DNA from 3 places in the Streptomyces sp. XY431 genome. Region 2 is predicted to be linked to each of the others. Evidence: riboswitches for the same ligand, from Rfam matches in the RefSeq annotation. Region 2 holds a riboswitch; each other region holds the start of a gene.
The links. Region 2 has a riboswitch for S-adenosylmethionine ahead of thrC (threonine synthase). Riboswitches for the same ligand answer to the same signal wherever they lie in the genome.

Region 1 (5,183 bases), on a different contig from region 2:
GTGCCCACCTGGAAGTCGACCGCGGCGGAGCCGACGCCGACCAGGCTCGGGCCGTCGCTGCTGCCCTGCCCGTTCAGGCCGTGGCAGGAGGAGCAGCCCACGGCGAAGAGCTTCTTGCCCTCATCGATCGCGAGCGACTGCGCCGCCACGTCGGCCTGAGCCTTGCCGGCGGGCGCGAACGCGGCGTACAGCCCCCCGGTTGCCGCCAGGGCGAGAAGTAGGACGACCAGCGCCGCCAGTGGGTGGCGCCGTCGTGCGGAGAGCTTTTTCACGGAATAACCCCGGTGTCAGGATCTGGTCGACTGGTGGTTGCACCCGGCGGCCGGTCTGGCCGGCACGAGGCTGCCTGTCCAAGGCTGCGCGCGCGGTCGGTCGGTGGGAGCGTCGCCACCGGCGAAATCGGGCCGTCGCCGGTGAGGGCGGGACCCGGGGCCGGTGGCCAGCGACCTGATCAGCTGGTTACTTGATCAGGTAGATGGTCGCGAACAGGCCGATCCACACGACATCGACGAAGTGCCAGTAGTACGACACCACGATGGCGGCAGTGGCCTGCTCGTGCGTGAAGCGCTTGGCTGCGTACGTCCGTCCCAGGACCAGCAGGAAGGCGATCAGACCACCCGTCACGTGCAGACCGTGGAAGCCGGTGGTCAGGTAGAACACCGTGCCGTACGCGTCGGAGGACAGCGAGAGGCCGTCCTTCTTGACCAGCTCGGTGTACTCGAAGATCTGGCCGCCGATGAAGATCGCGCCCATCACGAAGGTGATGACGAACCACGAGCGGAGCTTCTTCACGTCCCCGCGCTCGGCGGCGAAGACGCCGAGCTGGCAGGTGAGCGAGGAGAGCACCAGGATCGTGGTGTTGACCGAGGAGAAGGGCACGTTGAGGGCGTGCGCCTTCTCGGTCCAGAACTCCGGCCCCTTGACGGAGCGGAGCGTGAAGTACATCGCGAAGAGGGCCGCGAAGAACATCAACTCGGAACTGAGCCAGACGATCGTTCCGACGCTGACCATGTTCGGCCGGTTGACCGATCCGTGCGCGTGCCCGGTTTCTACTGCTGTTGCTGTCGCCACGACGGACATTATGTCGGTCCCTTATTCCGTCTTCACGTCGGGGGGTCACCCTCGGAGTGTCCGGTGCGTGCGGTATGCCCCCCTGGGGCCCGACAGAGCGTCCGGACTGCCGCTGAGCAGCGGCGTGTCCCTTTTCTGACGGTTGCTCGAAGGGCCCGTCCGGACCCTGTCCGGCGTGTCGTGACGGGCTTCCGGGTGCCGTCGGGGGTAAGGGGAAGTTCCACTCGTCCGCCGTACGGGTGGACCGTGCGGGCTGGGGTGACGCGCCGTGCTCCGCCCGGACCAGTCGCGGAGGCGGCGCCGTCGGGAAGAGATCGCGCGGGAGGGGCTCGGCGGGCGGTGATCGGGAGTAGCATCCGGGGAGAGGCGAACGTGGTCCGGATCACACGTGAGGGAGCAGGGCCCATGGCGTACACGACCGACGAGACGCTGACCGTTCTCGTCTACAGCCACGACCGAACCACCCGCGAGCAGGTGCTGACCGCTCTCGGGCGGCGGCCCGCGGAGGACCTGCCGGAGCTGGCCTACCTGGAGTGCGCGACCACCCCCGCGGTGCTCAAGGCGCTGGAGAAGGGTGGCGTCGACCTCTGCGTCCTGGACGGTGAGGCGGTGCCGGCCGGCGGGCTCGGGCTCGCGCGGCAGCTGAAGGACGAGATCTACGGTTGCCCGCCGGTGCTGGTGCTGATCGGCCGGCCGCAGGACTCCTGGCTGGCCGCCTGGAGCCGGGCCGACGCGGCGATCTCCCAGCCGGTGGACCCGGTGGCGCTGGCGGAGGCCGCCGCCACGCTGCTGCGGGCCAGGCTGGCCAAGCGGGCGCCCGCCGTTCGCTAGCCGTACCGCTCCGTCCCGGTCTGCACCGGTGCGGCCGGGCCGCGTCTCACCCCGCGTCTCAGTACAAGAGAAGAAGGGTGAACGGCGGAGCCCCGGCGCCCCGCCGCTCGATAGGCTGACTCCGTCCCTACGTCCTTCCCCGGTCAGCCGGGGCAGCGAGAGCTGGAGTCAGCCATGGTGAACGTGCAGCCTGCGAACGGTGGTAGCGACCCCGCGCAGGTGGTCCGCTCCTGGCCGGACATCCTGTCGGCGCTGCTGAGGGGAGAGGACCTCGACCGCTCGGCCACCGCGTGGGCGATGGACCGGATCATGAGCGGCGAGGCCTCCCCGGTGCAGGTGGCCGGGTTCATGGTGGCGCTGCGGGCCAAGGGCGAGACGGTCGACGAGATCTCCGGGCTGGTCGACTCGATGTACGCGCACGCCGAGCCGCTGGACATCCCCGGCCCGGCGGTGGACATCGTCGGTACCGGCGGCGACCGGGCCAAGACCGTCAACATCTCCACCATGTCGGCGATCGTCGCCGCCGCGGCCGGCGCCAAGGTGGTCAAGCACGGCAACCGGGCCGCCTCCTCGTCCAGCGGTTCCTCGGACGTGCTGGAGAAGCTGGGCATCAGTCTGGACCTCCGGCCGCGCCGGGTCGCCGAGATCGCCGAGGAGGTCGGGCTCACCTTCTGCTTCGCCGCGACCTTCCACCCGTCGATGCGGCACGCCGCGCCGGCCCGGCGCGACCTCGGGGTGCCCACCGCGTTCAACATCCTGGGGCCGCTGACCAACCCGGCCCGGGTGACGGCGCACGCGATCGGCTGCTTCGACACCCGCCTGGCGGGGCTGATCGCCGGGGTGCTCGCCCGGCGCGGTGCCACCGCGCTGGTCTTCCGGGGCGACGACGGACTGGACGAGCTGACCATCAGCACCACCTCGCGGGTGTGGGTGGTCCGCGACGGCGCCGTCACCGAGACCGCCTTCGACCCGCGCGAGGTCGGCATCGAGCCGGTCGGCATCGAGGCGCTGCGCGGCGCGGACCCGGCGTACAACGCGGAGGTCGCGCGCCGGGTGCTGGCCGGGGAGCACGGCCCGGTCCGGGACGCGGTGCTGCTGAACTCGGCGGCCGCGCTGGTGGCGCTGGACCTCACCGACGCGCCGCTCGCCGAGCAGCTCGGGGCGGCCATGCGGCGTACCGCGGCGGCCGTCGACTCGGGTGCCGCGCGGGACCTGCTGAAGCACTGGTCGGAGGCCACCGCCCGGGCGTGACACGGCGGTTGGGGCCCATCGGGAATCCTCCCGGTGGGCCCCTGTCGGTGTCCGGGATGTGGACTCTTGTTTGACCGGGGGACGGACCCGACCTAAAGTCTTGGCCAGGTCATGAGCGACAGCGACAAGCCCCAGCTTGCTGTCCGGCAACCCTCCGTCCGTGGCGGGGTGCCCTGGGTGAGGACCGGGCCGTGCGGCGAGCCGTCCGCGTGGCAAGCGCGGACACCCGGATCATCACGCACTCCCGGGGTCCCTGACCCGTAGACGGAGTGCATCCTCATGTCTCTCGCGACCGACCTCCTCGCCCCCCTCCCCGTTCTCGGCCACGATGTCGAGGTCCCGCTCGCCAACGGTGACAAGGTCGCCTACGCGGCGCTCGACTACGCCGCCAGCGCCCCGGCGCTCCAGCGGGTCTGGGACGAGGTCGCCGCCTACGCCCCCTACTACGGCAGCGTGCACCGCGGCGCCGGCTACCTGTCCCAGCTCTCCACCGACCTGTTCGAGCAGAGCCGCCGCACCGTCGCCGAGTTCCTGGACCTGCGCGAGGGCGACCAGGTGGTCTTCACCCGCGCCACCACCGACTCGCTCAACCTGCTGGCCGGCGCCGTCCCGGCCGGGACCCAGGTGTTCGCCTTCGAGACCGAGCACCACGCCTCGCTGCTGCCCTGGGCGCACGCCGGTCTGACCGTCACCTGTCTGCGCGCCCCCCGTTCGCACGCCGAGGCGGTCGCCGCCTTCGACGCCGCGCTCGCCGAGGCGCCCGAGGGCCCGAAGCTGCTCTGCGTCACCGGCGCCTCGAACGTCACCGGCGAGCTCTGGCCGGTCGCCGAGCTGACCAGGACCGCCCACCGGTACGGCGCCCGGGTGGTGCTGGACGCCGCGCAGCTGGTCCCGCACCACCGGGTCTCGGTGCGCGAGCTGGGTGTCGACTGGATCGCCTTCTCCGGCCACAAGCTGTACGCGCCGTTCGGCGCCGGGGTACTGGCGGGCCGGGCCGACTGGCTGGACGAGGCCGAGCCCTACCTGGCCGGCGGCGGCGCCACCCGTACGGTGGCCCGGGAGACCGACGGCTCGGTGGCCGTGCAGTGGCACACCGGCCCGGCCCGGCACGAGGCCGGCTCCCCGAACGTCATCGGCGTGTACGCGATCGCGGCGGCCTGCCGGGCGCTCACCGAGGCCGGGTTCGACGCGCTGGAGGCGCGCGAGCGGGCGCTGGTGGCCCGGCTGAAGGCCGGTCTGGCGGAGGTCCCCGAGGTCAGGGTGCTGAACCTGTTCGGCGCCGACGCGGACCGGGTGGGCGTGCTGTCCTTCGTGGTCCGGGGCTGGAACAGCTCGCACTTCTCGGCCGCGCTGTCCGCCGAGTACGGCATCGGCGTGCGGGACGGCCTGTTCTGCGCCCACCCGCTGGTGCGCACGCTGCTCGGCGACGAGGAGGCCGCGCCCTCGGAGTGCGGCGCGCCGGAGGCTTCGCTGCCGGGCGAGCGCAGCCTGAACGCGATCCGGGTGAGCTTCGGCGCCGGTACCCCGGACGAGCACGTGGACCGGTTCCTGACCGCCGTCCGCGAGCTGGTCACGGACGGCGCGGCGTGGAGCTACCGGAACGAGGGCGGCCGCTGCGTCGCGGACACCCGCCGGGAGGGCTGAGGCCCCGTCCGGCCCCTCCGGCCGGCCGCGCTGTCGGCTACTCCTCCAGGCCGATCGCGAACGCGGCCTCGAGGTCGTGCTGGGAGTAGGTGCGGAAGGCGATCTGGGTCTCGGTGTGCGCCACGCCCGGGACCTTGTTCAGCCGGCCGGGGATCACCTCGGCGAGGTCGTCGTGCCGGCGCACCCGCACCATCGCGACCAGGTCGTAGCCGCCGGTCACCGAGTAGACCTCGCTGACGCCCTCGATGGCGGCGATCGCCTCGGCGATCTCCGGGATGCGGTCGACGCTGGTCTTGATCAGGACGATGGCGGTGATCACGGTGGCGTACTCCTTTGTGAGGTGCCGCCAGGGTAGCGGGCGTCGGCCGCACCGTCGCGGGGGTGGG
Region 2 (5,183 bases):
CGTTGAACCACTTGACGGTGCCCTGAGCCATTCCGAACTCCCCTAGTGCTGTGCTGGCCCTTCACGCGCCCGCAGGTCTGCGGGCCCGGGTCTGGTTGGAGGCCGGCCCGGGGAACCCCCCCTGGGCACAGCCGCGCACGCCACAATCCTCCCGATGACGCCGAACGGCATCCGGCGAACGGGCGATTGCGTCGACCGCGGCTGAATGTATCCGGATCGACGCCCTCTGCAACAGGGTCAATGGCGGGGAATTCACCCGCGGCACCGTCGGACAGGACGGGCGCAATCGGGAGAAAGTCCTGCATTCTCCGCCGGACATAGCGGACGTATTACCCGAAATCCCCGCCAGAATTCTGACACCGGCCTGACATGTATCCAGGTCCCGGGTCCGCCCCGGCTCTCGCCGGACGGGAGCCGGCGGTGGTGGCGGTGCGGTGGATTCGTTCCCGGACCAGGGCTACGGGCGCGCCCTGTTCCCGGTCCAGCGACACTTTACTCCGCCCGGGACCGAAGATATTCCCGCCAAAATACGCGCGGCCGTCCGCGGCACGGAATTCCGTGCCGCGGACGGCCGTGGACGACGCGCCCGCCCCGGGGGGAACGGACCGCCCGCGGATCACCCGCCGGCGACCGCCGGGATGATCGAAATGTTCGCGCCGTCCTTGATCTCCGTCTCCAGGCCCTCGGCGAACCGCACGTCGTCGTCGTTCACATAGACATTGACGAAACGGCGCAGCTTGCCGGTGTCGTCGAGGATCCGCGCGGCGATCCCGGCGTGGTTGCGCTCCAGGTCGGCGATCACCTCGCCCAGCGTGGCGCCCTCGGCGGGCACCTCGCTGACGCCGCCGGTGTAGGTGCGCAGGATGGTCGGGATGCGGACGTTGGCGCTCATGGGGGGTCTCCTCGGTTTCGGGCGCTGAGCCGGTCGATCAGGGGGGCGGGATCAGGCGGAGGCCAGGCCGGCGCCCCGGAAGGCGTCCAGGGTCGGCCGGATGACGGCGGTCATGCCCGCCTCGGAGACCGCGTCGAGGGTCTTCAGCCCGTCACCGGTGTTGATGGCGACGGTCTCCTTCGACGGGTCCAGCTGCCCGGTCTCGATCAGCTTCTTGAGCACGCCGACGGTCACGCCGCCCGCGGTCTCCGCGAAGACGCCCTCGGTCCGGGCCAGCAGCCGGATCGCCGCCACGACCTCCTCGTCCGTGACGTCCTCCACCGCGCCGCCGGTGCGCCGGGCGATGTCCAGCACGTACGGGCCGTCGGCCGGGTTGCCGATCGCCAGCGACTTGGCGATGGTGTCCGGCTTGACCGGCCGGATCACGTCGTGGCCGGCCTTGAAGGCCGCCGAGACCGGCGAGCAGCCCGCCGCCTGGGCACCGAAGATCCGGTACGGCCGGTCCTCGACCAGGCCCAGCTTGATCAGCTCCTGCAGCCCCTTGTCGATCTTGGTGAGCTGGGAGCCCGAAGCGACCGGGATCACGATCTGCTCCGGCAGCCGCCAGCCGAGCTGCTCGCAGATCTCGTAGGCGAGCGTCTTGGAGCCCTCGCCGTAGTACGGCCGCAGATTGACGTTGACGAAGCCCCAGCCCTCGCCGGCCGGGTCGCCGATCAGCTCCGAGCAGAACCGGTTCACATCGTCGTAGTTGCCCTCGATGCCGACCAGCTCGCCGCCGTACACCCCGGCCATCACGACCTTGCCCTGCTCCAGGTCGTGCGGGATGAACACGCAGGACCGGAAGCCCGCCCGGGCCGCCGCCGCGCCGACCGCGCCGGCCAGGTTGCCGGTCGACGAGCAGGACAGCGTGGTGTAGCCGAACACGCGGGCCGCCTCGATGGCGCAGGCCACCACGCGGTCCTTGAAGGAGTGGGTCGGGTTCCCGGAGTCGTCCTTGATGTGCAGCTGACCGGTGAAGCCGAGCTCGCGGCCCAGGTTGTCCGCCTTCACCAGCGGGGTCCACCCCGGGTTGAGGTTCGGCTTGGTCGCCACGTCGGCCGGGACGGGCAGCAGCGGCGCGTAGCGCCAGATCGACGCCGGACCGGCCTCGATCCGCTTGCGCAGCTCCTCGGCGCCCTCGCTGCCGAAGTCGTAGGAGATCTCCAGCGGACCGAAGCACTCCAGACAGGCGAAGCTGGGACCGAGCGGGAACCGGGTGCCGCACTCGCGACAGGACAGCGCGGTGGCGGGGCCGAGGTCGACGGTGACGGGTGCGGCGGTGTCGATAGCCATGATGGGCGGAGGCCTCTCTCCTCATCTTCCCCGTGACGCGGTCGCGCCCGGGCCGGAATTGGCACCTGTCCCGCCGGGGCGTGAAGCCGACCGTGCGAGAAGGTTGCCGGGACGTCAACGGGCCGTTCCCTCAGTCCCTCTGGATGAGCTCTGTGAAGTTGTGGGTTGTGCTCAGCGGCGACCCCGGCGTGCGAAGGTCCGATCGCTGTACGAAGACTGTATCCGAAGGCATCGGTCCCGAACCCGACCGTCCGCCACGCGAGATGACCCGTCCCAACCGATCCCGTCGAGGAGAGCACCGTGCCCGCCGAACCGACCCCCGCGCTCCTCCCCGAGACCGCGTCCTGGCTGCGCCGGCGCTCGTGGACCGCGGCCGACCGACCGGTTCACACGCTCCCGGCCGCCAAGCGCGCCCTCGGTCCGGCGGGCACCGTCAGCGTCGTGCTGCCCGCCCTGGACGAGGAGGCCACCGTCGGCGAGATCGTCCGGGTCATCCGGCGGGAACTGATGGAACGACTGCCGCTGGTGGACGAGCTGGTGGTGGTCGACTCCGGTTCCGTCGACGCCACCGCCGAGGTCGCCGCCGAGGCCGGTGCCACCGTCGTCCACCGGGACGCCATCCTGCCCCGGCTGCCCGCCGCCCCCGGCAAGGGCGAGGTGCTGTGGCGTTCGCTGCTGGCCACCCGCGGCGAGATCGTCTGCTTCGTGGACGCCGACCTGCGCGAGTTCGACCCCGCCCTGGTCTCCGGCATCATCGGCCCGCTGCTCACCGAGCCGGACATCCACCTGGTCAAGGCGATGTACGACCGGCCGCTGGAGACCGACGGCGCGGTGGTGCCGGCCGGCGGCGGCCGGGTCACCGAACTGGTCGCCCGTCCGCTGCTCAATCTGCACTGGCCGGAACTCGCCGGTTTCGTCCAGCCGCTCGGCGGCGAGTACGCGGCCCGCCGCTCACTGCTCGAACGGCTGCCCTTCCCCACCGGCTACGGCGTCGAGCTCGGCCTGCTCGTCGACGCGCTGGAGACGGCCGGACTGGACGCGCTCGCCCAGGTGGACGTCGGCATCCGCCACCACCGGCACCAGGACGCCCAGGCACTCGGCCGGATGGCGGCCACCATCTACCGCACCGCACTGGAGCGGCTGGACCGCACCCACCGGCTGAAGGCCTCCGCCGACCTGGTCCGCCCACTGCTCACCCAGTTCACCCGCGACCCGCTGACCCGCGCCTTCACCGCCCACACCCACCCGGTCACCGCGACCGAGCGGCCGCCGATGCACACCGTGCCCGAGTACGCCACCCGACACTGAGGACCCGTCCCGCGGGTTTGCCGCCCCGGAGCCCCGGCAACCAACCAACCATGGGTGATCTCACGACCGAGCGTTCGAATCCGACCGGCGCCGCCCCCGTCCTGGTGGCGTCCAACCGGGGGCCGGTGTCCTTCGGCACCGCGGACGACGGCACACTGACCCTCCGCAGAGGCGGCGGCGGACTGGTCTCCGGACTCTCCGCGATCGACGACCCGGACGCCGTCTGGGTCTGCGCCGCCCTCTCCGACGCCGACCGCCGGGCCGCCCGCGAGGCCCCGGACGGCCGGCTCGACCGGGCCGGCCACGACGTCGGCGGCCAGGCCGTCCGGATGCTCGGCATCGACCCGGAGACCTTCGCCCGCGCCTACAACGGCATCGCCAACTCGACCCTCTGGTTCGTCCACCACCTGCTCTGGAACACCCCGACCGCCCCCGTCTTCGACGCCGGCTTCCGCACCGAGTGGGCGGCCTACACCGCGTACAACACGGCCTTCGCCGAGGCCCTCGCCGCCGAGGCCGCCCCCGGCGCCGCCGTCCTGGTGCAGGACTACCACCTCTCGCTCGTCCCGGCGCTGCTCCGCGCCGCCCGCCCCGATCTGCGGATCGGCCACTTCTCGCACACCCCCTGGGCGCCGCCCGAGTACCTGCGGCTGCTGCCCGACGACATCGCCGAGGCCGTCCTCACCGGCATCCTCGGCGCCGACCGGGCGGGCTTCCTGACCCGCCGCTGGGCGCTCGCCTTCGCCGACTGCTGCGAGCGGTACCTCGACGCGGAGGTCGACCGCGAGGCGCTCACCGTGACGTACGCGGGCCGCACCACCGCCCTCGGCGTCCACGGCCTCGGCGCCGACGCCGACTTCCTGCGCGAGCGGGCCCACCGGCCGGACGTCGACGAGCGGCTCGCCACCCTGCGTGCGACCGTCGGCGACCGCCGCACCGTCGTCCGGGTCGACCGCACCGAGCTGAGCAAGAACATCGTCCGCGGCTTCCTGGCCTACCGGCACCTGCTGCGCACCCGCCCGGAGTGGCACGACCGGGTGGTCCACATCGCCTTCGCCTACCCGTCCCGCACCGACCTCGCCGAGTACCGGGCCTACACCGACCAGGTGCGGGCGCTCGCCGCGGAGATCGAGGCGGAGTTCGGCACCCCGGACTGGCGGCCGCTGGTCCTCCACGTCGACGACGACTTCCCGCGCTCGCTGGCCGCCTACCGGCTGGCCGACGTGGCCCTGGTCAACCCGATCCGGGACGGCATGAACCTCGTCGCCAAGGAGGTCCCGGTGGTCTCCGACCAGGGGTGCGCGCTCGTGCTCTCCCGGGAGGCCGGCGCGCACGCCGAACTCGGCCAGGACGCGCTGAGCGTCAACCCCTACGACATCGTGGCCACCGCCGAGGCGCTGCACGCCGGGCTCACCATGCCGGCCGAGGAGCGGGCCGACCGCTGCAAGCGGCTGGCCGCCGCCGCGACGGCGCTGCCGCCGCAGCAGTGGTTCCTGGACCAGCTCAACGCCCTGCGGCCGGGCGGCTGAGCTCCTCCTCCAGCGCGACCAGCAGTTCCACCACGCCGGCCGGGCCCGGGACCACCAGGTCCGCCCGGTCGGCGAGCTCGCGCACCGGCGCGTCCCCCACCGCGCCGCTGCACACCAGCAGC
Region 3 (5,183 bases), on a different contig from region 2:
GGCCGGTCCGCTGTCACATTCCCGCGCCTGCCCGGGTCAGGGGTGCAGGACCTACCGACCTTCCCGAGGAGCGCTCCATGAACCCGTTCGCCCGCGCCGCTTCCGTCGCCGCGCTGACCGCCGCCCTGTCCGTCACCGCCACCTCCGTCCCCACTTCCGCCTCCGCCACCGCCGCCACCACCACCGGGGGCGCGGCCTCGGCGCACCCGCAGCGCTGGTCGGCCGCGTGGTCCGCGCCGATGATGCGGCCCTCCGCGGCGCCGTGGTTCCGGACCTGGGCCGTGCAGGGCTTCGACCACCAGTCGGTGCGGCAGGTGGTGCGACTCGGCACGGGTGGCAAGGCCGTCCGGTTCCGGCTGTCCAATCTCTACGGGACGACGCCGCTGCGGCTGAGCGGGGCCAGTGTCGGCCGGGCGACCGACGGGGCGGCCGTCGTCCCCGGGACGGTGCTGCCGTTGCGCTTCGGGCACCGGGACTCCGTCGTCGTCCCCGCGGGCGGAGAGGTCGTCAGCGATCCGGTGCCGCTGCCGGTGGCGGCCCGCGACCGGGTGGCACTGACCCTCTGGTTCGACGGCCCGACCGGCCCGGCCACCTACCACCAGCTGTCCATGACCACGACCTACCGGGCCGACGGCGACCACCGCGGGGACACCGGCGCGGCGGCGTTCACCGACGCCGTCCGGCCCGGGTACGGCTCCTGGTACTACCTCGGCGGGGTCGAGGTCACCGGCGGGCGGCCCGTGGGCAGGGCGGTGGTGGCGTTCGGCGAGTCCACCACCGACGGCTTCGGCGCCACCGTCGACGGCGACGACCGCTACCCCGACCTCCTCGCCGAGCGGCTCACCGCCGCCGGCCGGCCGCGACCGGTGCTCAACGCCGGCATCGGCTCGAACAAGATGCTCGCCGATTCCGCCTGCGCCGGGGACAGCGCCCTGAGTCGCTTCCGGCGCGACGTGCTCGACCGGCCGAACGTCGGCACGGTCATCGTCTCGCACGGCATGAACGACATCCTCCGCAGCGGCGACCAGATCTGCGGCGTGGACCGCGACGACCCGCCGGTGACCCTCCAGCGGCTGATCGACGCCCACCGCACCCTGATCCGGGCCGCCCACGCCCGGGGCGTCAAGGCAGTCGGCGCCACCCTGATGCCCTTCGGCGGCGCACCGTTCTGGACCGCGCAGACCGACCGGCTGCGCCGCGACCTGAATGAGTGGATCCGCACCTCCGGCGCGTACGACGCGGTGGCCGACTTCGACCGCGCCATCGACCCCGAGGGCACCGGCGCGATCCCGGACGGCTACCACGCCGGCGACCACCTCCACCCCGGGCCGCTCGGATACCGCGTCATGGCGGACAGCATCGACCTGGACAGCCTGCGCTGACCCACCCTCGGCCGCGGGGGCGGACACCCCCCGCGGCCGGGGCGGCCGGGGCCCGTCAGGTGGGGCGGAGCGCCTCGGTGAGACGGTCGGCCGCCTCGACGACCGTCTGCGAGAGAAGGGCGCCGGGGTGGCGGGTGAGCCGTTCGATCGGACCGGAGACCGTGACGGCGGCCACCACCCGGTTGGCCGGCCCCCGGACCGGCGCGGAGACGGAGGCGACCCCGAGCTCGCGTTCCCCGATCGACTGGGCCCAGCCACGTCGCCGGACACCGCTCAGCGCCGTCGCCGTGAAGCGGGCCCCCTGGAGACCCCGGTGGAGCCGCTCGGGCTCCTCCCAGGCCAGCAGGACCTGGGCGGCGGCGCCGACCTTCATCGGCAGGGTGACCCCCACCGGGACGGTGTCGCGCAGGCCGGACAGGCGCTCGGCGGCGGCCACGCAGATCCGGACGCCGCCCTGCCGGCGGTAGAGCTGGGCGCTCTCCCCGCTGACGTCGCGCAGCCGGGCGAGGACCGGGCCGGCGGCGGCCAGCAGCCGGTCCTCCCCGGCGGCCGCCGACAGCTCGCCGAGCCGGGGGCCGAGGATGAACCGGCCCTCCACGTCCCGGGCGACCAGCCGGTGCTGTTCGAGTGCGACGGCGAGCCGGTGCGCCGTGGGCCGGGCCAGGCCGGTCACGGCTACGAGTCCGGCCAGGGTGGCCGGACCGGCCTCCAGGGTGCCGAGGATCGAGGTGACCTTGTCGAGCACGCCGACGCCGCTCGTGTTCTCCATGGATGTCTCCGTCTCAGATCCCGTGAGCCGCCCGGGGGCACGCTCACGGAGGCCCCCCGTGGGGAGCCGGGGGGGTGGTCAGCGAGGGCGAGCCGCAGAAGTGGGCCGAGTGCCTGCGCCGGGCACGAGACGGGTACGCGAAAGGTCCGGGACGGGAAGCGCCCGGGGGAAGGACAGCACAGAGAGCACCGTGTCTCCTCATCTTTCCCGCGCCACATTGGCGACAGGCCGGAGTTGGCACTGATCCCGCACGGCACGGCGCGTACTTCGGACGCCGGGTCGAACGGGGAGCTGCCGGGGCTTCGTAGGGCCGGTCCCTCCACCCCTCTGGATGATTCGCGAAGAACGATACAAGACTCCCCCTCCCACCTGCCAAGCCCCCGGTGCCTGAGCTGCGGTCGGACGGGGCCGACGGGGCCGACGGCGGCCCGGCACTGTCGGCGCGGTGTCCTACAGTCGGGCCGTATGACGACCCTGATCACCGAGGGCGGCCCGGTCGCGGCCGACGCGACGGTCACGCGCACCGGCGGCGTACCGCTCGCCCCGCCCGGCACCGCCTGGCCGTCCTGTGCCGATTGCGGCGGCCCGCTGCAGTTCCTCGCGCAGATCGTGCTGGACGGGTCCGGCGCCGCCGTCGCCGGATCTCCGGGGCCACAGGACCGGGTGCTGGTGCTGTTCGCCTGCCAGAACCGTCCGGGTGTCTGTCAGGACTGGGAGGCCCGCTCGGGTGCCAACCTCGCGCTGATCCTCCCGGCCCGGGGACTGGCGCCGATCCCCCTTCCGGTGCCGGCCGACCTCGACGAGGACGAGGACGAGGACGATGAGGACGACGACCTCGACGCCCCGGACGAGGACGAGGACGAGTTCGAGGAGGAGTTCGAGGAGGAGGTCCTGCTCCTCGGCGCCACCCGCGCCGCCGAACCCCAACTCCTGCCGGAAGCCCAGGACTTCGACAGTGCCCGCGCCGCCTGGGCGGCACGGGCCGGCCGCCCCCGGAACCACGTCCTCGGGCAGCTCAACGGCACACCGGCCTGGCTCCAGTACGACCAGACACCGAGCTGCGCGAGCTGCGCGGAGCCGATGCGGCTCGCCGTCCAGCTCCAGGAGGGGCCCGATCCCCTCACCGCCATGAACTTCGGCAGCGGCCGGGCCTACGCCTTCGTCTGCTCCCCCTGCACCGACGCGGTGTTCCTCTGGCAGTGCTGAGCCCCGGGGAGCCTTCCGCGCCTGGCCGGCGGCGTCCCTCGACCGCGCCCCCGACCATGACGTCTCCGGCCGGCTCCGGTCAGTGACGCCCGAGGCCGTCGGCCGGACGTCCCGCCCGACTACCCCGGGTGAAGCACTCGGTGGACGTCAGCCGAGTTCCTCGGCGAGGCCGACGACGATGCCCTCGGGGCCGCGGACGTAGCAGAGCCGGTAGACGTTCTCGTACTGAACGATCTCGCCGACGAGTTCGCCGCCGCGGGTGCGCAGCCGGGCGACGACGTCCTCGATGTCGTCGACGGCGAACATGACGCGGCGCAGGCCGAGCGTGTTCGCCGGGGCGTCCTTCGGTTCGGGGGCGATCGCCTTCGGCCGGTGGAACCGCGCCAGCTCCACCCGGCCGGGACCGTTCGGGACCCGCAGCATCGCGACGTCCTGGCGGACGTCCTGGAGGCCGATGACACGCTCCGCCCCGGGCCAGTCCAGCGGCCCCGATCCCTCCAGTTCCATCCCGAGCTCGACGAAGAACGCGACGACGGCGTCGAGGTCCTCGACGACGATGAGGACGTTGTCCATGCGCCGGATCGCCATGCGGGGCCTCCTGGGTGCGGTGGGGAGCAGCGCTGCAGTCACGGTAACCGCCGGGTGTCCTCGGCCCCGGTCCGGCCACCCGTTCGGATGCACCGTGCGCCCGGCTGGGGGCGCGGAAGTCGGGGGCACACCCGAGGCTGGAGTGGGCTTCGGCCCCAACGGTTTCCGTCATGGCTCAACATCGACGCAGGAGGACATCATGACGACCAAGGCCAGCATCGTCTTCGCCCACGGCCTCTGGGCCGACGGCTCGTGCTTCAACAGGCTCGTCCCCACGCTCCAGGCCGAGGGCCACACGGTGGCGTGCTCGCAGCACGGCCTGGACTCGCTGGAGGGCGACGTCGCGTGCGTCACCCGCTCCATCGACCACGTGCCCGGCCCGGTGGTGCTCGTCGGGCATTCCTACGGCGGCACCCTGATCACCAAGGCCGGCGTCCACGACCGCGTGGGCGCGCTGGTCTACATCGCCGCGCTCGCCCCCGACGAGGACGAGACCTCGCAGGACCAGCAGAGCAAGTTCCCCAGCACACCCGTCTTCGAGCGCCTCGACATCTCCGGCGGCCGCATCTGGCTCACCGAGGCGGGCATCGGCGACTTCTGCGGCGATCTGCCGGAGGAGGAGCAGAAGCTCGTCCTGGCGACGGGCGCGGTGCCCGTCGCGGACCTGTTCGGCCAGCAGGTCCCGGGCACCGCCTGGCGCACGAAGCCCAGTTGGTACATCGTCGCGAACAACGACCGCACCGTGAACCCGGACCTGGAGCGGGCGGCCGCCGAACGCATGGGCGCGAAGACCTACGCCGTCGACAGCAGCCACGTGCCGATGCTGTCGCACCCGGACTTCGTGCTCGACGTCATCCGCGACGCGGCGCGGAGCCTGGCGGCGTAGCGCGCGGCCACCCGGACCCGGGGCCCGTCCGGAGCGTCTCTCCGGATCGAGAGCCCCGGTCATGACACCCCGTCGCATCGGCCGATCCCCGCGGAGAGGCTGTCGGGCGGCGGGGTCAGTCGCGGTCGGGGGCGAACGGCCCCTCGTCGAGGAAGCGGCGCAGGAGGCGGGCGAAGGTCCGGGCCTCCGCCGGCGGCCAGTCGGCGAGGGAGGTCTCGATGTCGGCGGCCAGTCGTCGGCGGGTCACGGCGACGACGTCCTGACCGTCGTCGGTGAGCGCGAGCAGGGTCGCGCGGCCGTCGGCCGGGTCGGGGCGGCGTTCGAGCAGGCCGGTGCGTTCCAGGCGGTCGGC

Region 1: it holds a riboswitch for S-adenosylmethionine, as region 2 does, so the genes downstream of both, ADK60_RS21645 (aminotransferase class V-fold PLP-dependent enzyme) here and thrC (threonine synthase) in region 2, are expected to answer to the same signal.
Region 3: it holds a riboswitch for S-adenosylmethionine, as region 2 does, so the genes downstream of both, ADK60_RS27265 (IclR family transcriptional regulator) here and thrC (threonine synthase) in region 2, are expected to answer to the same signal.

What each region holds. Positions count from the first base shown of each region.
Region 1 is NZ_LGDO01000230.1:92,742-97,924, reverse strand. It holds gene qcrC (cytochrome bc1 complex diheme cytochrome c subunit) at 1-272, opposite strand, end outside; gene ctaE (aa3-type cytochrome oxidase subunit III) at 460-1,080, opposite strand; gene ADK60_RS21655 (hypothetical protein) at 1,477-1,902, shown strand; gene trpD (anthranilate phosphoribosyltransferase) at 2,077-3,153, shown strand; SAM riboswitch class IV at 3,261-3,378, shown strand; gene ADK60_RS21645 (aminotransferase class V-fold PLP-dependent enzyme) at 3,433-4,797, shown strand; gene ADK60_RS21640 (Lrp/AsnC ligand binding domain-containing protein) at 4,835-5,116, opposite strand; gene ADK60_RS21635 (rhomboid family intramembrane serine protease) at 5,113-5,183, opposite strand, start outside.
Region 2 is NZ_LGDO01000147.1:243-5,425, forward strand. It holds gene ADK60_RS17500 (cold-shock protein) at 1-31, opposite strand, end outside; gene ADK60_RS17505 (ubiquitin-like small modifier protein 1) at 617-892, opposite strand; gene thrC (threonine synthase) at 944-2,224, opposite strand; SAM riboswitch class I at 2,243-2,374, opposite strand; gene ADK60_RS17515 (glucosyl-3-phosphoglycerate synthase) at 2,525-3,532, shown strand; gene ADK60_RS17520 (alpha,alpha-trehalose-phosphate synthase (UDP-forming)) at 3,583-5,061, shown strand; gene otsB (trehalose-phosphatase) at 5,036-5,183, opposite strand, start outside.
Region 3 is NZ_LGDO01000402.1:371-5,553, forward strand. It holds gene ADK60_RS27260 (SGNH/GDSL hydrolase family protein) at 78-1,382, shown strand; gene ADK60_RS27265 (IclR family transcriptional regulator) at 1,438-2,151, opposite strand; SAM riboswitch class I at 2,347-2,489, opposite strand; gene ADK60_RS45095 (DUF1963 domain-containing protein) at 2,617-3,357, shown strand; gene ADK60_RS27275 (VOC family protein) at 3,505-3,945, opposite strand; gene ADK60_RS27280 (alpha/beta fold hydrolase) at 4,145-4,831, shown strand; gene ADK60_RS27285 (MarR family winged helix-turn-helix transcriptional regulator) at 4,947-5,183, opposite strand, start outside.